Regions from separate parts of the Hydrogenophaga sp. LT287 genome, predicted to be linked through region 1. Evidence: predicted binding sites of a transcription regulator. Region 1 holds the regulator's gene; each other region holds the start of a gene.
What was found. The regulator sigma-54, encoded in region 1, starts transcription at its own class of promoters, with help from an activator protein. The targets are predictions, from matches to a motif close to TGGCANGNAANCTGCTTT.
Positions count from the first base shown of each region.

Region 2: a site for sigma-54 is predicted at 2,361-2,378, ahead of AC0GNR_RS02930 (PEP-CTERM sorting domain-containing protein). Genes of this name have one in related genera too.
Region 3: a site for sigma-54 is predicted at 2,118-2,135, ahead of glnA (type I glutamate--ammonia ligase). Genes of this name have one in related genera too.

Region 1 is NZ_JBVPZC010000008.1:7,424-12,809, reverse strand. It holds gene AC0GNR_RS08505 (SPOR domain-containing protein) at 1-273, shown strand, start outside; gene AC0GNR_RS08500 (thiol:disulfide interchange protein DsbA/DsbL) at 355-1,008, shown strand; gene lptA (lipopolysaccharide transport periplasmic protein LptA) at 1,196-1,822, shown strand; gene lptB (LPS export ABC transporter ATP-binding protein) at 1,840-2,610, shown strand; gene rpoN (RNA polymerase factor sigma-54) at 2,828-4,504, shown strand; gene AC0GNR_RS08480 (THUMP domain-containing class I SAM-dependent RNA methyltransferase) at 4,636-5,386, shown strand, end outside.
Region 2 is NZ_JBVPZC010000002.1:223,553-228,938, forward strand. It holds gene AC0GNR_RS02920 (S-(hydroxymethyl)glutathione dehydrogenase/class III alcohol dehydrogenase) at 1-623, shown strand, start outside; gene fghA (S-formylglutathione hydrolase) at 750-1,619, shown strand; gene AC0GNR_RS02930 (PEP-CTERM sorting domain-containing protein) at 1,735-2,301, opposite strand; gene AC0GNR_RS02935 (HAD family hydrolase) at 2,576-3,235, shown strand; gene galU (UTP--glucose-1-phosphate uridylyltransferase GalU) at 3,377-4,261, opposite strand; gene uppS (polyprenyl diphosphate synthase) at 4,508-5,245, shown strand; gene AC0GNR_RS02950 (polysaccharide biosynthesis/export family protein) at 5,336-5,386, shown strand, end outside.
Region 3 is NZ_JBVPZC010000003.1:151,452-156,837, forward strand. It holds gene AC0GNR_RS04260 (hypothetical protein) at 1-410, opposite strand, end outside; gene glnA (type I glutamate--ammonia ligase) at 654-2,069, opposite strand; gene AC0GNR_RS04270 (competence/damage-inducible protein A) at 2,334-3,173, opposite strand; gene AC0GNR_RS04275 (EI24 domain-containing protein) at 3,170-4,093, opposite strand; gene AC0GNR_RS04280 (alpha/beta fold hydrolase) at 4,192-5,010, shown strand; gene AC0GNR_RS04285 (M48 family metalloprotease) at 5,080-5,386, shown strand, end outside.

The DNA of each region.
Region 1 (5,386 bases):
GCCACGACGGCTGCAGCCGCCGCACCCGGTGCCGATCCCTTTGCCTATTTTGTGCAGGCGGGCGCCTTCCGCACGTCCGACGACGCCGAGGCCCAGCGCGCCAAGCTGGCCATGCTCGGCATTGATGCCCAGGTGACCGAACGCGAGCAGTCTGGGCGCACCGTGTTCCGTGTTCGGGTCGGTCCGTTCAACCAGAAATCCCTGGCTGACGTGACGCGCGAGCAACTCGAAGTCAACGGCGTGGAAGCCGCTCTGGTGCGCGTTCAGCGTTGAAATCCGCCCAAGTGCGGTGCGGGCGCGGGAACTTTTCCCCAGTCCGCAGCCCCCAAATGACCCAACCAGGAGTTTGAATCCATGCAACGTCGCGAATTTTCCCGTTCCCTGCTGGCGGCCGGCGCCACCACCGCCCTGGGTGCCACGGCAGCCCTGACCCTTGTCCCCGCGCACGCCCAGCTCACGAGTCTGAAAGAAGGCGCTGATTTTGTCCGCCTGGGGCGCCCGGCCCCGGTCGACAGCCCGGCAGACAAGATTGAGGTGGTCGAGTTTTTTGCCTACACCTGCATCCATTGCTACAACTTTGAGCCCTTGCTCAACGACTGGATGAAGAAGACCCCCGCCCATGTGGTGGTGCGCCGCACGCCGGTGGCTTTCAACGACGCCTTTGTGCCCCTGCAGCGCCTGTACTACGCGCTGGAGGCCATGGGCCAGGTTGATGCGCTGCATGAAAAAGTGTTCCGCGCCATCCATGTGGACAAGCAGCGCCTGAACACGGCGGAAGCCATCACCGCCTGGGTGACCGCGCAAGGGGTGGATCGCGAGAAATTCACCGGTTTCTTCAATTCGTTTGCAGTGGCGGGCAAGGCGAAGCGCGCCACCCAGTTGCAGGACGCCTACCAGGTGGAAGGCACCCCATCACTGGGTGTGGGGGGCCGCTATTACGTCACGGGCCAAGGTCCGCGAACGCTGGTGGTGGCCAACGCGCTGATCGCCGACTTGCGAAAAGCCTGAGCCTGGCCGGACACTTGCCGCACACAAAGCCCGCTGCCCGCGGGCTTTGTGCGTTTTCGGGTGGGCGACGGGTCTGCCCCGCCGTGCGATGCCGTGCAGGCTCGGGCCGGCAAAGTCTCTCGTCCGCCAGCCGCAAACGCCGGCTCGCGCCGCTACAATGAATGCAAGTTTCGTGCCCTACATTGCCATGCCCACCTTCCACCTGTTTCGCTCCTCTCGACCGCTGGCCGCTGCGCTGGTGATCGGTCTGTTGTGTGTGGGTGCCGCCCATGCCGAACGGGCCGACCGCAACAAGCCCATGAACGCCGAGGCCGACGCGCTGCGTTACGACGACGCCAACCAGACCAGCGTGTTCACCGGCAATGTGGTGATCACCAAAGGCACCATCATCATCCGGGGGGGGCGTGTGGAGGTGCGTCAGGATGCCCAGGGCAACCAGTTTGGAACCGTGACCGGCAGCCCGGCTTTTTTCCGCCAGAAACGCGACGTGGCCAACGAGTTCATCGAGGGCGAGGCCCTGCGCATTGAATACGACAGCAAGTCCGAGACGGTGCGCTTTGTCGGCAGCGCCGTGCTGCGGCGTTACAAAGGTGCGCAGGTCAACGACGAAACATCCGGCAGCGTGATCACCTACAACAGCAGCAACGACATGTTTTCGGTGGACGGTGGGGTCGCCAACCGCACGCCAGGCAATCCGTCGGGGCGCGTGAGGGCCATGCTCACGCCCGTGCCCAAGGAAGACGCGCCGACGGCCCCCGCAGCCTCGCCCGTGCCGCTGCGTCCCAGCGGGCAGGTTGGCGAGGGCACGCGGTGACGGCGCCCGCCACGGCAATGGCGGCCCAACCCGACTCCCTCCTCTCCACCAGCCGCCTGGAAGTGCGCGGGCTGAAGAAGGCTTACGGCAGCCGCCTCGTGGTCAAGGACGTGTCGCTGGCCGTCGACAAGGGGGAGGTGGTGGGTTTGCTCGGCCCCAACGGAGCCGGCAAAACCACCTCGTTTTACATGATCGTGGGCCTGCTGCGCTCCGACGCGGGCCAGATTCTGCTGGATGGCCAGTCCATCGAGCGCCAGCCCATTCACCGGCGCGCCCGCCTGGGCCTGGGCTACCTGCCGCAAGAAGCGTCCATCTTTCGCAAGCTCTCGGTGGCCGACAACGTGCGCGCCGTGCTGGAACTGCAGCTGGACGACGCGGGAAAACCGCTCAAGCCCGCCGCCATTGAAGAGCGGCTGGATGCCTTGCTCAAAGACCTGCACGTGGACCACCTGCGCGATTCGCCCGCGCCCGCGCTCTCGGGCGGCGAGCGGCGCCGTGTAGAGATTGCCCGCGCCCTGGCGACCAACCCGCGTTTCATCTTGCTCGACGAGCCCTTTGCCGGCATCGACCCGATCGCCGTGATCGAGATCCAGCGCATCATCGGGTTCCTGAAATCGCGCGGCATCGGGGTGCTGATCACCGACCACAACGTGCGCGAAACCCTGGGCATTTGCGACCGTGCCTACATCATCAACGAGGGGCACGTGCTCACCAGCGGCACGCCCGCCGAGATCGTTGAAAACGCCGATGTGCGCCGGGTGTACCTCGGCGAACATTTCCGGATGTGATGAAACAAGCCCCCACGCTCCTCCGCTGCGCGGGTCGCTGCCCCCCAAGGGGGCTGGGCCTGCCTTGGGGCGGCCCGGCGGCTGACCCGGCCACTTCGCCCACGCCACGGTGGGCGAGTGAGGCGCCGCTATTCAGGGCACCCGCGGATCCGGCTTTGCCGGTCCCAGGGTGCGCCCCCCTGGGGGGGACGCGCGCAGCGCGGCGGGGGGGCGGCCTGTGAAACAAGGCCTGTCCCTCCGCGTCTCGCAGCACCTGGCGCTCACGCCGCAGTTGCAGCAGTCCATCCGTTTGCTGCAACTGTCCACCTTGGAAATGGCGCAGGAAGTCGAGCAGATGCTGGACGAAAACCCGTTTCTGGAGCGCACCGACGAGATCGCCGACCGCGAAGCGTTTGGCCTGGAGCAGACCGACGCACCGGTGAGCGCGGGTGAGCAGATCACCGACGCCACACAGGCTGGGGCCGAGGCGGTGGCGTCCGCGCCCGAATACGACGGCCTGGTGTCTGAGCGCGTGTCCTCCAGCGACAGCACCACCGACAGCGCGCAAAGCGATGAGCTGGAAGGCCGCCTGGACGGTGCCACCCCGGTGGAAGAAAGCTGGGAAGGCGACGGCACCGTGGAAATGGCGCCCGACGACAGCGAGTGGGGTGGTGACGCACCGCCCCGCAACAGCGGCTCGGGCGACGACGACGAAACCGCCACTGCGGCCGACCTGGCGCGCGTGCCCGTCAGCCTGCAAGACCACCTGCACGACCAGGCGCGCTGCCTGCGCCTGAGCGACGAAGACCGCGCCGCGCTCTATTTCCTGATCGAGTCGCTCAACGACGACGGTTACCTGGAAGACACGCTGGCCGACCTGGCCACCGCCTGGCTCAGCCTGTCCAACCCCGGTGTGCTGACGGCCGACCCGGAAACCGGGGAAGACCCGGAACAGCTGGAGGCCCGCGAAGCCCTCGAACAGCGCCTCACCATGGCCCTGCATTTGCTGCAGCACATGGAGCCGGCTGGCGTGGGCGCCCGCGACCTGGGCGAATGCCTGCGCCTGCAGATCGAGGAAATGCGCAACAGCCCTGAGGCCCGCGCTGCCCTGGCCATTTGCAAGCAGCCGCTGGAGCTCATGGCCAAGCGCGACGTGAAGCGCTTGTGTGCGTTGTGTGGCATTGACGACGAAACCGCCCGCGCCGCGCTGGGCCTTATCGCGCGGCTGGAGCCCAAGCCCGGCCGCCGTTTTGTCGACGTGGAGCGCAACGTGGTGGTGCCCGATGTGCTCGTGACCCGCGCTGGGCGGGGCTTCAAAGTGCAGCTCAACGCCGAGGTGATGCCGCGCCTGCGCGTGCACGACGTGTACGCCAACGCCATGCGCGGCAACCGCGGTGGGCGCGACGGTGGCGCCAGCGGCGAAGCCGGCCACGCCGCCATGCAGCAGCGCCTGCAAGAAGCGCGCTGGTTCATCAAAAACATCCAGCAGCGCTTTGACACCATCTTGCGTGTGAGCAGCGCCATTGTGGAGCGCCAGCGCAACTTCTTTATGCACGGCGAACTCGCCATGCGCCCGCTGGTGCTGCGCGAAATTGCCGACGAGCTGGGCCTGCACGAATCCACCATCAGCCGCGTGACCACCGCCAAATACATGGCCACGCCGTTTGGCACTTACGAACTCAAGTATTTCTTTGGCTCGTCGCTGGGCACCGAAACCGGTGGCAACGCGTCGAGCACTGCGGTGCGTGCGCTGCTCAAGCAGTTCATTGCGGCCGAAGAACCGGCCAAACCGCTGTCTGACAACCAGCTCTCCGACCTGCTCAAAGAGCAGGGCATCGAATGCGCGCGGCGCACCGTGGCCAAGTACCGCGAGGCGCTGCGCATTGCGCCCGCGAACCTGCGAAAGAGCTTGTAACCCCCCGCGCCGCTTCGCGTCACCGCCACCCCAGCGGCCCGTCCTGAGCTTGTCGAAGGGCGGTTCCGTGGGGCATGCTGGAAGGGGTCAACGCACCAGATGCTCTGTAGCCATTGCCGAAGTAACTTGTTATGAACCAACTCAAACTTTTTCTCCCTTGCGCCGCTGGCGTAGAGGATTACCTGGCCGCAGAGGTGCAGCGCATCACCGGCGAGCCGCTGGCCTTCAAGGCGCGTGGCGGTGTGGGCGTGCAGGCCTCGTGGCGCGACGCCATGCGGCTGAACCTGCACAGCCGACTCTCTCAACGGGTATTGGTGCAGCTCTGGCACGGCGGTTACCGTAGCGAGCAAGACCTGTACAACGCGGCCGGCGAGATTGCCTGGGAAATCTGGTTCAGCCCGGCGCAGACCATCAAGGTCGAGATCACCGCGCAGCACAGTCCGCTGACCTCGCTCAATTTCGCCGCCTTGAAGATCAAAGACGCGATCTGCGACCGCTTTCGCGCCAAGCGCGGCGAACGCCCCAGCGTGGACACCACCTGGCCCGACGTGCGCATCTACGCCCACCTCACCACCGAAGAGCTCACGCTTTACATCGACACCTCGGGCGAGCCGCTGTTCAAGCGCGGCTGGCGCGAAGACAAGGGCGACGCCCCGCTGAAAGAAACCCTGGCCGCCGCCATGATCGCCGCCACTGGCTGGAACGGCGGCGAGGCCGAGTCGCTGGACGCCATCACCCCGCTGTACGACCCTTGCTGTGGCAGCGGCACCGTGGTGATTGAGGCCGCTCAAATCGCGCTCAACATCGCGCCGGGCCTGCTGCGCCGTTTTGCGTTCGAGAAGATGGTGCCCTTTCAGCCCCACGTGTGGACCGCCATCCAGG
Region 2 (5,386 bases), on a different contig from region 1:
ACAAGGTTTGCTACATCGGCTGCGGCGTCACCACCGGCATTGGCGCCGTCATCTTCACCGCCAAGGTAGAAGCCGGCGCCAACGTGGTCGTGTTTGGCCTGGGCGGCATTGGCCTCAACGTGATCCAGGGCGCCAAAATGGTGGGCGCCGACAAGATCATTGGCGTGGACCTGAACCCCGAGCGTGAAGCCATGGCCCGCAAGTTCGGCATGACGCACTTCATCAACCCCAAAGACCACGCCAACGTGGTTGACGCCATCGTGCAGCTGACCGACGGCGGCGCCGACTACAGCTTTGAATGCATCGGCAACACCAAGGTGATGCGCGACGCGCTGGAATGCACCCACAAAGGCTGGGGCCGCAGCATCATCATTGGCGTGGCCGAAGCCGGCGCCGAGATCAGCACCCGCCCATTCCAGCTGGTCACCGGCCGCAAGTGGGAAGGCTCGGCCTTTGGCGGCGCCCGTGGCCGCACCGACGTGCCCAAGATCGTCGACTGGTACATGGACGGCAAGATCAACATCGACGACCTCATCACCCACAAGCTCAAGCTCGAAGACATCAACGAAGGCTTTGAGCTGATGAAGCGGGGCGAGTCCATTCGCAGCGTCATTGAATTTTAGGATTTGGCCCACCCCCGTCGCTTCGCTCCGCCCCTCAAGGGGCAACGCTGGCGGCCCGGCACAGCCGGTTCCGCGGCGTTCTGGGTTTAATTTTCCTTCTCACCTCGATTCAGGCTGGAACCACCAATGGACTCGTCATTTGACCGACTCGAACTTCTGAGCGAACACGGCTGCTTTGGCGGTGTGCAGCGGTTTTACAAACACGCCTCGCGTGAAACCGGCTTGCCCATGCGGTTTGGGCTGTTTTTGCCGCCCCAGGCGTTGGCCGGACACAGCGTGCCGCTGCTCACCTTTCTGGCTGGGCTTACCTGCACCGAAGAAACCTTTGCCACCAAGGCCGGCGCCCAGCGCACCGCCGCCCAGCTGGGCCTGGCCCTGCTCACGCCCGACACCAGCCCCCGCGGCGCGGGCGTAGACAGCGAAGACCACCACTGGGACTTTGGCGTGGGCGCCGGCTTTTACCTGGACGCCACCCAAGCCCCCTGGTCGGGCCACTGGCGCATGGAAAGCTACCTGCTGAAAGAGTTGCTACCGGGTGTGGTGGCTGACTTCAAGCTCAACGCCGAGCAGCAAGGCCTGTTTGGCCATTCCATGGGCGGCCACGGCGCGCTCACCCTGGCGCTGCGCCACCCCGGCGTGTTTCGCAGCGTGTCAGCCTTTGCACCCATTTGCGCCCCCGCCCAATGCCCATGGGGCCGCAAAGCCTTTACCGGGTACCTGGGGCAAGACGAATCCACCTGGGCGGCGCACGACGCCAGCCGGCTCATGGCCGGGCAAGCCAGCGCGCCCTACCCCGGCGGCATCTTGGTTGACCAAGGCCTGGCCGACAAATTTCTGGCCGAGCAACTGCACCCCGAAGCCTTTGAAGCCGCCTGCGCCCAAGCCGGCCAGCCGCTCACCCTGCGCCGCCATGCCGGCTACGACCACGGCTATTACTTCATCGCCAGCTTTATGGACGACCATTTGCGCCACCACGCGCAGCACTTGGCAGGCTGATCTAGCCCTGGGTCAAGCCGGGCGCTGCTTCGTACAGCCCATGAAAAAAGCCACTGCTTGCAGTGGCTTTTTTTTGGGTGCGGCGCTTCACGCACCGCACACGGGATCAAGCCATTCAGGCTTTGTCGGCCTTGCGAAAGCGGCGGGCTGCGCCCATGCCCAGCAAGCCCAGGCCCAGCAGGGCCAAAGAGGCTGGCTCAGGCACCTCGCCGCCACCGCAGTTTGCAGTGCCGCTCGTGCAGCCATCGATCTTGATCGACTCACCATTTAGAAACGCATTGATGTGCAGCATGCTGAAATCCCACGCATTAATGTCTGTTGTGACAATACTCCAGCTGGCACTCTCTCCAACAGTAAACCGATTGGCATTATTGGGCTGTGGAAAATCTAGCTTCCAATTAAATTGGTTGCCATCGCCCAGCCCTGTCGCGCTGTAACTGGCAGATATGGTCGTGCTGGCATTGCTGTGACTGAACGTGCCAGCAGGACCAACAAGGAACAAGTCATTGATGAAGGCTCCAGAATCTGGCGCTGTCAAAAAATCTAGGGTGAAGTTGGTGCTACCGGTAGTAGTCATGGTTGCCATGACATTCCCGGCATACCGGAAGTCCACAACGACAGCACTGGCCGCACCAGACATAGCCAAGGCCGCAGCCACCATCAGTGTTTTTACATATTTCATGACTAATCCTTAAAAGAAATTTGACACATGGGTCTGGAATTGATCGCGGCGCAACCTATTAAGCAGACTCCGTGCCAACCCATGAATCTTGTTTATTTTCAATCACTTACGGTCTCCACCACCTCCCAAAAGCCTACCTCGTGTCAAGTTTTTCGACACTTTTGATACGCTAGACCACCCAAGCGGCTCGGGGCTTGCTCCCCGTCTGGCTCCCATCGCGGCAAAGGGCTTTGAACTTGGCGCCGATAATCCATTTTTGACTACCGCTTTCCCCATGCGCCCCCGCCAATTCGACCTCATCGCCTTCGACTGGGACGGCACCCTGTTTGACTCCACGGCCATCATCACCCGCGCCATCCAGGCGGCTGTGGCCGATGTGGGCGGCACCGTGCCTTCTGACCAATCGGCCAGCTACGTCATTGGCATGGGGCTCATGCAGGCGCTGGCCCATGCGGCGCCCGATGTGCCGCAAGACAAATACCCCGAGCTGGGCGCGCGCTACCGCCACCACTACACCGCCCGCCAGCACGACATCAGCCTGTTTGACGGCGTGCTGCCCTTGCTGGCCGAGCTCAAGGGCCGGCAGCACTGGCTCACCGTGGCCACCGGCAAAAGCCGCACGGGGCTCAACGAGGTGCTGCGCACGGTCGAGCTGCAGGGCATGTTTGACGCGTCGCGCACCGCCGACGAAACCGCCGGCAAGCCCAGCCCGCTCATGCTGGAAGAGCTGATGGCCGAATTTGGTGTGGAACCCGAGCGCACCTTGATGATTGGCGACACCACCCACGACCTGCAAATGGCCCTTAATGCCGGCTGTGCCAGCGTGGGAGTGAGCTACGGTGCCCATGAGCACGATGCTTTTCATGCGCTGAAGCCGCTGCACGTGGCGCACTCGGTGAAAGAGCTGCACGCCTGGCTCAGCGCCAACGCTTGAGGTTTGGGGCTGTGGTTGAAAACTTGCCGAGCCTGCTGAGCTGCAAGAAACCGGGGCAGCAAGCTGGTTGAAGACCCTCACCCCTGCCCTCTCCCGCAGGCGGGAGAGGGGGTTAAGACCTAAGCCGATGCAGGCTGTTGCTCAGCCCGCCACGCGCTTGATGTGCGCCATCACCGCGTTGCGCAGTTCCGGGTTGGCCAGGGCCAGGTCAATCGTGGCTTCCAGGAAACCCTCTTTGCTGCCGCAGTCGTATCGCATGCCTTCATAGCGGAAAGCTTGCACTTTCTCTGTGCCAATCAGCGCGGCAATGCCGTCGGTCAGCTGAATCTCGCCACCGGCGCCGCGCGGCTGGCGGCGAATGCTTTCAAACACCGCCGGTGTCAAGATGTAGCGCCCCGCCACCGCCAGGGTGGACGGCGCCACCTCAGGCGCCGGCTTTTCCACCATGCCAAACACCTCGGCCAGCTGCGTGCCCACACCGCGCACGTCCACCACGCCATAGCGTCGCGTGTCGGCGCGCGGCACGTCTTGCACCGCCAGCACCGTGCCCGGGCTGCGCTCATAGGCCTGCACCATTTGCTGCAACACCGTGGCACCGCCCGCGGCCTGGTTGTGGCCCATCATCAGATCATCGGCCAGCAACACCGCAAACGGCTCGTTGCCCACCAACCGCTCGGCACACAGCACCGCATGGCCCAGGCCCAGCGCGCGCGGCTGGCGCACATACACACAGTCCATGTCGTCCGGCTTGATGGAATGCACCAGCTCCAGCAGCGCGCGCTTGTTGCCCGCTTCCAGCTCGGCTTCCAGCTCGTAGGCCGTGTCAAAGTGGTCTTCAATGGCCCGCTTGTGACGTCCGGTTACAAAAATCATCTCGCGAATGCCGGCTGCGTAAGCCTCTTCCACCGCGTACTGAATGAGCGGTTTGTCCACCACCGGCAGCATCTCTTTGGGTATGGCCTTGGTGGCTGGCAAAAAGCGGGTGCCCATGCCCCCTACTGGAAACACTGCTTTCTTTATATTCATTTCGGTTTTTATCCCCTGTTTGTGTAAGAAATTTAACATTGCTGCGCAGTCACCGGTTTTCTTCCCGGTCAATACCTGCTAGCCAGTACAATACCGGCAGTTTTTGGTACGTCACAGCACATAAGGACGCCCCGCGCCACAGAAGACAACACATTGTCTCGCACCAGCGGCGCTCGAATTTGCGACCCCGGGAGGGCGTTGTCAGGGCAATATTTCATCGCGCTCCTAGCGGGAAAGCATCAGTAAATGGCTGTTTTACAGTTTCCGTTGGGGAGAACCATTCCCCAGCATATCGCCATCATCATGGACGGCAATCGCCGTTGGGCACACAAGCGCGCCATGCCCAAAGCGCTGGGGCACGCCCGTGGCGCCCAAAGGGTGCGCAGCATTGTGCAAGCCTGTGCCGACCACGGCGTGCGTTACCTCACCCTGTTTGCCTTCAGCACTGAAAACTGGCAACGCCCGCCCGAAGAGGTTTCAAGCCTCATGGGGCTGCTGGTGCACTACCTTGAAAAAGAGGTAGACGACATGAACGCCACCGGCGTGCGCCTGAAAGTGGTGGGCGACACCCGCCGCTTTGACGCCCGGCTGCAACGGCTCATGCGCGAGTCACAAGAAAAAACCGCCGGCAACAAGCGCATCACCCTGACCATTGCCGCCAACTACGGTGGCCGCTGGGACATGCTGCAGGCCGCCCGGGCGTGGCTAGAAAACCACCCTGGGCAGTCGCTGGACGGCCTGGACGAAGACAGCCTGCGCAGCTACCTGAGCATGGCCTATGCACCCGACCCCGAACTGCTCATCCGCACCGGCGGCGAGTCGCGCATCAGCAATTTCATGCTGTGGCAAACCGCCTACACCGAGCTCTTTTTCTCACCCGCCCTGTGGCCAGACTTTGATGAAAAGATGCTGGATGAAGCCCTTGCCTGGTACAGCGAACGCGACCGCCGCTTTGGTGGCATGAGCCAACGCACCGTCACCTGACGCGGCCACCACCCAGCCCGCATGCTCTGAACCACCCACAGGGCGCCGCCCATTGGGCACCTAACGTTTTCACCCTTCTTTGCCCCGCTCATGCACCAGATTCCATTGAAACGACTCCTGTCTTTGCTGTTGGTCAGCCTG
Region 3 (5,386 bases), on a different contig from region 1:
CCCTGCTTTTCAGGCTCACCGTTGGCGTAATCCTTCTGCGCTTGGGCGAGCCGCTCCTCGGCCTTGCGCAACTCGGCTTCCAGAATGGCCCGGGCATCGCTGTCGCGGGCGCGCTGGGCCGCTGAGTCCACACGCTCGGTGCTGGTACGACCCGGCGAGGTGGACGGTGTGCTGCGCGGGGTGCTGCTGGCGCTGGGTGGGCGGGTTTCCGTGCTGCGCTGGGGGGTGGTGCCCTGCACGATGGTGATGTTGCCGCCCTCCATCAGGGTGCAGCCCCGGCTCTTGGCCACCTCGGCGTTGTTGGTGTATTCGTTGCCACAACGGTAAATGCGCTCTTGGGCCTGAGCCTGCACAAGGCACAACGCGGCTGCGCTGGCAGCCAGCCATCGGATGGCGGGGGTCGGTTTCATGGTGAACAACAAGAAAGCTCCAGATGCACGTTGCTTGGAAATCAGGCGCGCACTCAGGCACGCATCTCATTTCAGTATGACCGAAAACACCCTAAAAAGTGCCCTAGCAGGCGAAGCCCAGGGCAATTTGGCCCACGGCATGAAAAAAGGGACGGCAAGTGCCGTCCCTTTTGTATTTGACCCACAGCGCGACAAGCGCGCTGCAAGGCGGTGGTGCGGTCCCGGCGCAGGCCGGGCCCACGCTCACAGGCTGAAGTACATGTCGTATTCGACAGGCGCCACTTCAACACGGGTGCGGTTGACCTCCGTGGTCTTGAGCTCGATGTAGGCGTCCAGCATGGCGTCGGTGAACACGCCGCCTTTGGTCAGGAACGCGCGGTCCTGGTTCAGGCATTCCAGGGCCTGGTCGAGGCTGTGGCACACGGTTGGCACCAACTTGTCTTCCTCGGGCGGCAGGTGGTACAGGTCTTTGGTGGCCGCTTCGCCGGGGTGGATCTTGTTTTCCACGCCATCCAGACCAGCCATCAGCAGCGCTGCAAAACCCAGGTAGGGGTTCATCAGTGGATCGGGGAAGCGCGCTTCCACGCGACGGCCCTTGGGGTTGGCCACATAAGGAATGCGGATCGAGGCCGAGCGGTTTTTGGCCGAGTAAGCCAGCTTCACCGGGGCTTCGAAATGCGGCACCAGGCGGCGGTAGCTGTTGGTACCTGGGTTGGTGATGGCATTCAGGGCACGGGCGTGCTTGATGATGCCGCCGATGTAGTACAGGGCAAAGTCAGACAAACCGGCATAGCCGTCGCCAGCAAACAGGTTTTTGCCGTCTTTCCACACCGACTGGTGCACATGCATGCCGCTACCGTTGTCGCCAGCGTAAGGCTTGGGCATGAAAGTAGCGGTCTTGCCGTAGGCATTGGCCACGTTGTGAATGACGTACTTTTGCAGAATGGTCCAGTCGGCGCGCTCAACCAGCGTGCTGAAACGGGTACCAATTTCGTTTTGGCCAGCGCCCGCCACTTCGTGGTGGAACACTTCAACTGGAATGCCCAACGACTCGAGGATCAGGGACATCTCGGCGCGCATGTCTTGCGTGCTGTCGACGGGGGGCACGGGGAAATAGCCGCCCTTGACGGTGGGGCGGTGGCCGCGGTTGCCGCCTTCGAGCTTGGAGCCGGTGTTCCAAGGGGCTTCGTACTCTTCAATTTCGTAGAAGGTGTGGCCAGGTTCGGTGCTCCAGCGGACGCCGTCAAAAATGAAGAATTCTGGCTCTGGTCCAAAGAATGCCGTGTCGCCCAGGCCGGAAGACTTGAGGTAAGCCTCGGCGCGCTTGGCGATAGAGCGCGGATCGCGCTCGTAGGCCTTGCCATCGGCAGGCTCAATCACGTCGCAGGTCAGGATCAGCGTGGTTTCTTCGAAGAACGGATCGATGTTGGCGGTGCTGGGGTCCGGCACCAGCTGCATGTCCGAGGCTTCAATACCCTTCCAGCCAGCGATCGAGGAGCCGTCAAAAGCGTGACCGGAGTTGAACTTCTCTTCGTCAAAATGCGAAACAGGCACCGTGGTGTGCTGCTGTTTGCCACGGGTGTCGGTGAAACGGAAGTCAACAAACTTGACGTCGTTGTCTTTCACCATTTGCATCACGTCTGCGACGGTCTTGGCCATCAAATACTCCTGTAACTGGGTAAGTGGAAATTAAGGGGACGGTGTGGATAAGCAGTTTATGTGCCAAGGCCTTGAGCATGGCGCCGAAGCCGCCAAGCCGACCATCTTCGAGGTTGAAATTATCGCGCAGCCCGTGGTGCAGTCGACGCAAAAAGCCCGCGAAGGTACGGCTTTGCAGCTCAAAAGGGGCACGCAGTGCGCCGAATCAACCCGCAATGCACTTAAATGGTGCAGATCGTCAAAGATGCACCATAAACGCGCATTTTACGATCGCACCAATTCGGGGCCCAGCTGCGCACCACGGTCATGCAGCCCCGCCAGCAAATCGACAAAAGCCATACCCACCGCTTCGGGAGCGCCCTTGACGCCCAGCTCGATATGGCGCCCGTAGGTGGGGTGGTCCACGCTGGGCAAGCTGAACACCTTCACCGCGTGCACCGCCTCAATGCGCTCCATCAGCGGGGTCAGCGCCGCTTCCATGGCACCCATCACCACCACGGAGCGTTCGAGCCAGGCACCCTGGCGCTGGCAGTGGGCGTATTGGCCGTCAAGCACGGCTTCGATCATGGGCCAGGCCATGACGGGGAAGCCGGGCACAAAGTGCACCGTGCCCCCACCCGGGCCGTCGCAACTGAACCCAGGAATCTTGTTGTATGGGTTTTCGATGATGCGGGCACCCAAGGGAAACACGCCCATGTTGTAGCGGTGCACGTTGTCGGGGCGGGTCGGATCAAAGGTTTGCCCCTGTTCGGTGGCGATGTCGCGCATGCGCTGCTCGATCAGGTCCTTGGCCTGCGGGTGCAAAGCCAGTTCAACCCCGAGCGCTGCTGCCGCGCACTGGCGGGTGTGATCGTCTGGGGTGGCACCAATGCCGCCGCAGGAAAATACCACGTCGGCGCTGGCAAAAGCGTCTTCCAAGGCCGAGGTGATGCGCTGGCGGTCGTCGCCCACGCAACGCGCCCAGGCCAGCGAAAGGCCGCGCGCGGCCAGCAGTTCAATGACTTTGGGCAGGTGCTTGTCGGCACGCTTACCGGACAGGATTTCGTCGCCAATGATGATCAGACCAAAGGCGGGTTGGGTGAAGGGGTTGTGGGCAATGGTCAAGGGGCACCTGATCGGTCGGGCGGTGGCAAATGGGGGGTGCTGTCGGTCAGCGGCTGGGCGTCTTGAAATGGCGCGGCTTGCGGCGGCGGATCTTCGCGGGGCTCTGCGTCCAGCACCTCCACGCCTGACGCGGCTCGCAGGCGCTGCAAGGCGGTCAGCGAAAAATGCGCAAACCAGAGCGAGGCAAAAGCAAACACCAGGGTGTAGATCCAGATCGCCACCGGCACCAGCAGCGGTGCCAGCGCGATGAACATGGCGCCCGAAGCCCACAACAGGCTGGGCGCTGCACCCAGATAACCACTGAGCACGCCCATGAGCAGCAGAGTGCTGCGGTTTTCGCGCAGGATCTGCTTGCGCTCTTCGCTGCTGGCGTGCACGGCCAACGCGTCAAACGCAAACACCCGGTAGGTGAGCCAGCCCCATATGAGGGGCGGCAGGATCAGCACCAGGGGCGGCACCAGCCACAGGGGCATGGACACCACCAGCACCACCACCGCCAGCAGCGTGGAGCCCAGCGACCACAGCACACTGACCAGCAGCGAGCCGCCGCGCTTGCGCTCCAGCGCGGGGTAGCGCCGCTGTCCCACCAGCTCCACCATGGCGGGCGTCATGAACATGGCCACCAGCAGCAGGCACAGCAACACAATCACCGGCGTAGCCAGCACCAGCACCAACAACGGCGCAAACACCGTGCGCAGCGAACCCATGCCCAGCCGCTCCAGCCAGCTCAGAAACGCCTGCACCAGCTCATAAGCCTCCAGCCAGGCAGCCACCGAGGCCACCGCGCCTTCCCAGAAAAAATAACCCAGCCCAAACGACAAGGCCACCATCAGGATCAGCGGCAGAAACGACAGCGCGATCACGCGGGGGTGCATGCAGTAGGCCACGGCACGCCAAAAGGAATCAAACAACAGGCTCATGGCTGCAAGAATACAGGCTTTCAACCGGCCACGAAGGCCACTACCCGGCAGCCGGATGCCCCGCGGTACGGCCTTGGTCGCCAGCACCAAACACACATATGAACAGCATCACCATCGAGGGCGTTCGACTAGAAATCACCCACATCGACGGCCCGAACGACCGCGCGCCGTTGGTGTTCTTGCACGAAGGTCTGGGCAGCGTGGCCATGTGGCACCAGCGCGGTCGGCATTGGCCCACCGAGCTGTGCCAGGCCACCGGCCGCGCGGGCTGGGTGTATTCGCGCCGCGGCTACGGCCAGTCCGACCCGGTGGCTGACGTGCGCGGCCCCTCGCGCTGGCAAGGCGCTTGGCATGTCGGGCGCCACGAACCCGACTACATGCACCAGGAAGCCTGGGTGGTGCTGCCCGAGCTGCTGAAGCAGCTGGGTGTGCAGCGCCCGGTGTTGGTGGGGCACTCAGACGGCGCCAGCATTGCGCTGTTGCACGCCAGCCGCCACCCGGTGAGCGCTTGTGTGGCCATTGCGCCGCATGTGGTGGTGGAAGATGTGGCAATACGCGCCATTGCCCAGGCGCGCCAGCTGTATGAGAGCGACGGCACCGAACGCGGGTTGCGTGCGCGGCTGGGGCGCTACCACGCCGATGTGGACAACGCGTTCTGGCAGTGGAACGATGTCTGGCTCAGCGAGGCGTTTCAACGCTTTGACATACGGTCCGACTGCGAAAACATTCAGGCACCGCTGCTGGCGTTACAAGGCGAAGAAGACGAATATGGCACGCTCGAGCAACTGCACGAGATTGCGCGCGCCTGCCCCCACGCACTGACGCAAGCCTTTCCAAACTGCGGCCACAGCCCGCACCGCGACCAGCCCGTTGCGCTCACGCAAGCGGTTGTGCAGTTTCTCGCCAAAACCACATAGCTCCCCCATTTGCGGGATGGCGCGCCTTCCCTACCGTGGTCACAATCTCAGGCTACTAAAAGTTTGATCATGCCCACACACCCCGGTATCTCGCAGCAACTGGCCACCACCCTCCGCCACAACCGAATCACCCGCCGCCAGGCCATGTGGCTCCTCGGAGCCAGTTCGGTGGGCGCGTCGCTGGTCAGCCTGCAGGGCTGCGCACAGTCCCCCGTCACGGGTGAGACCATTGTGGTGGGCATGAGCGAGGCACAGGAGCGCCAGGTGGACGCCCAGGTTGCGCCGCACCAGTTTTCGCAAGACCTCGGCGCCATTCAGGACACAGCGGTCAACCAATACGTGAGCAGCCTGGGCCAGCGCATGCACCGCATGACCC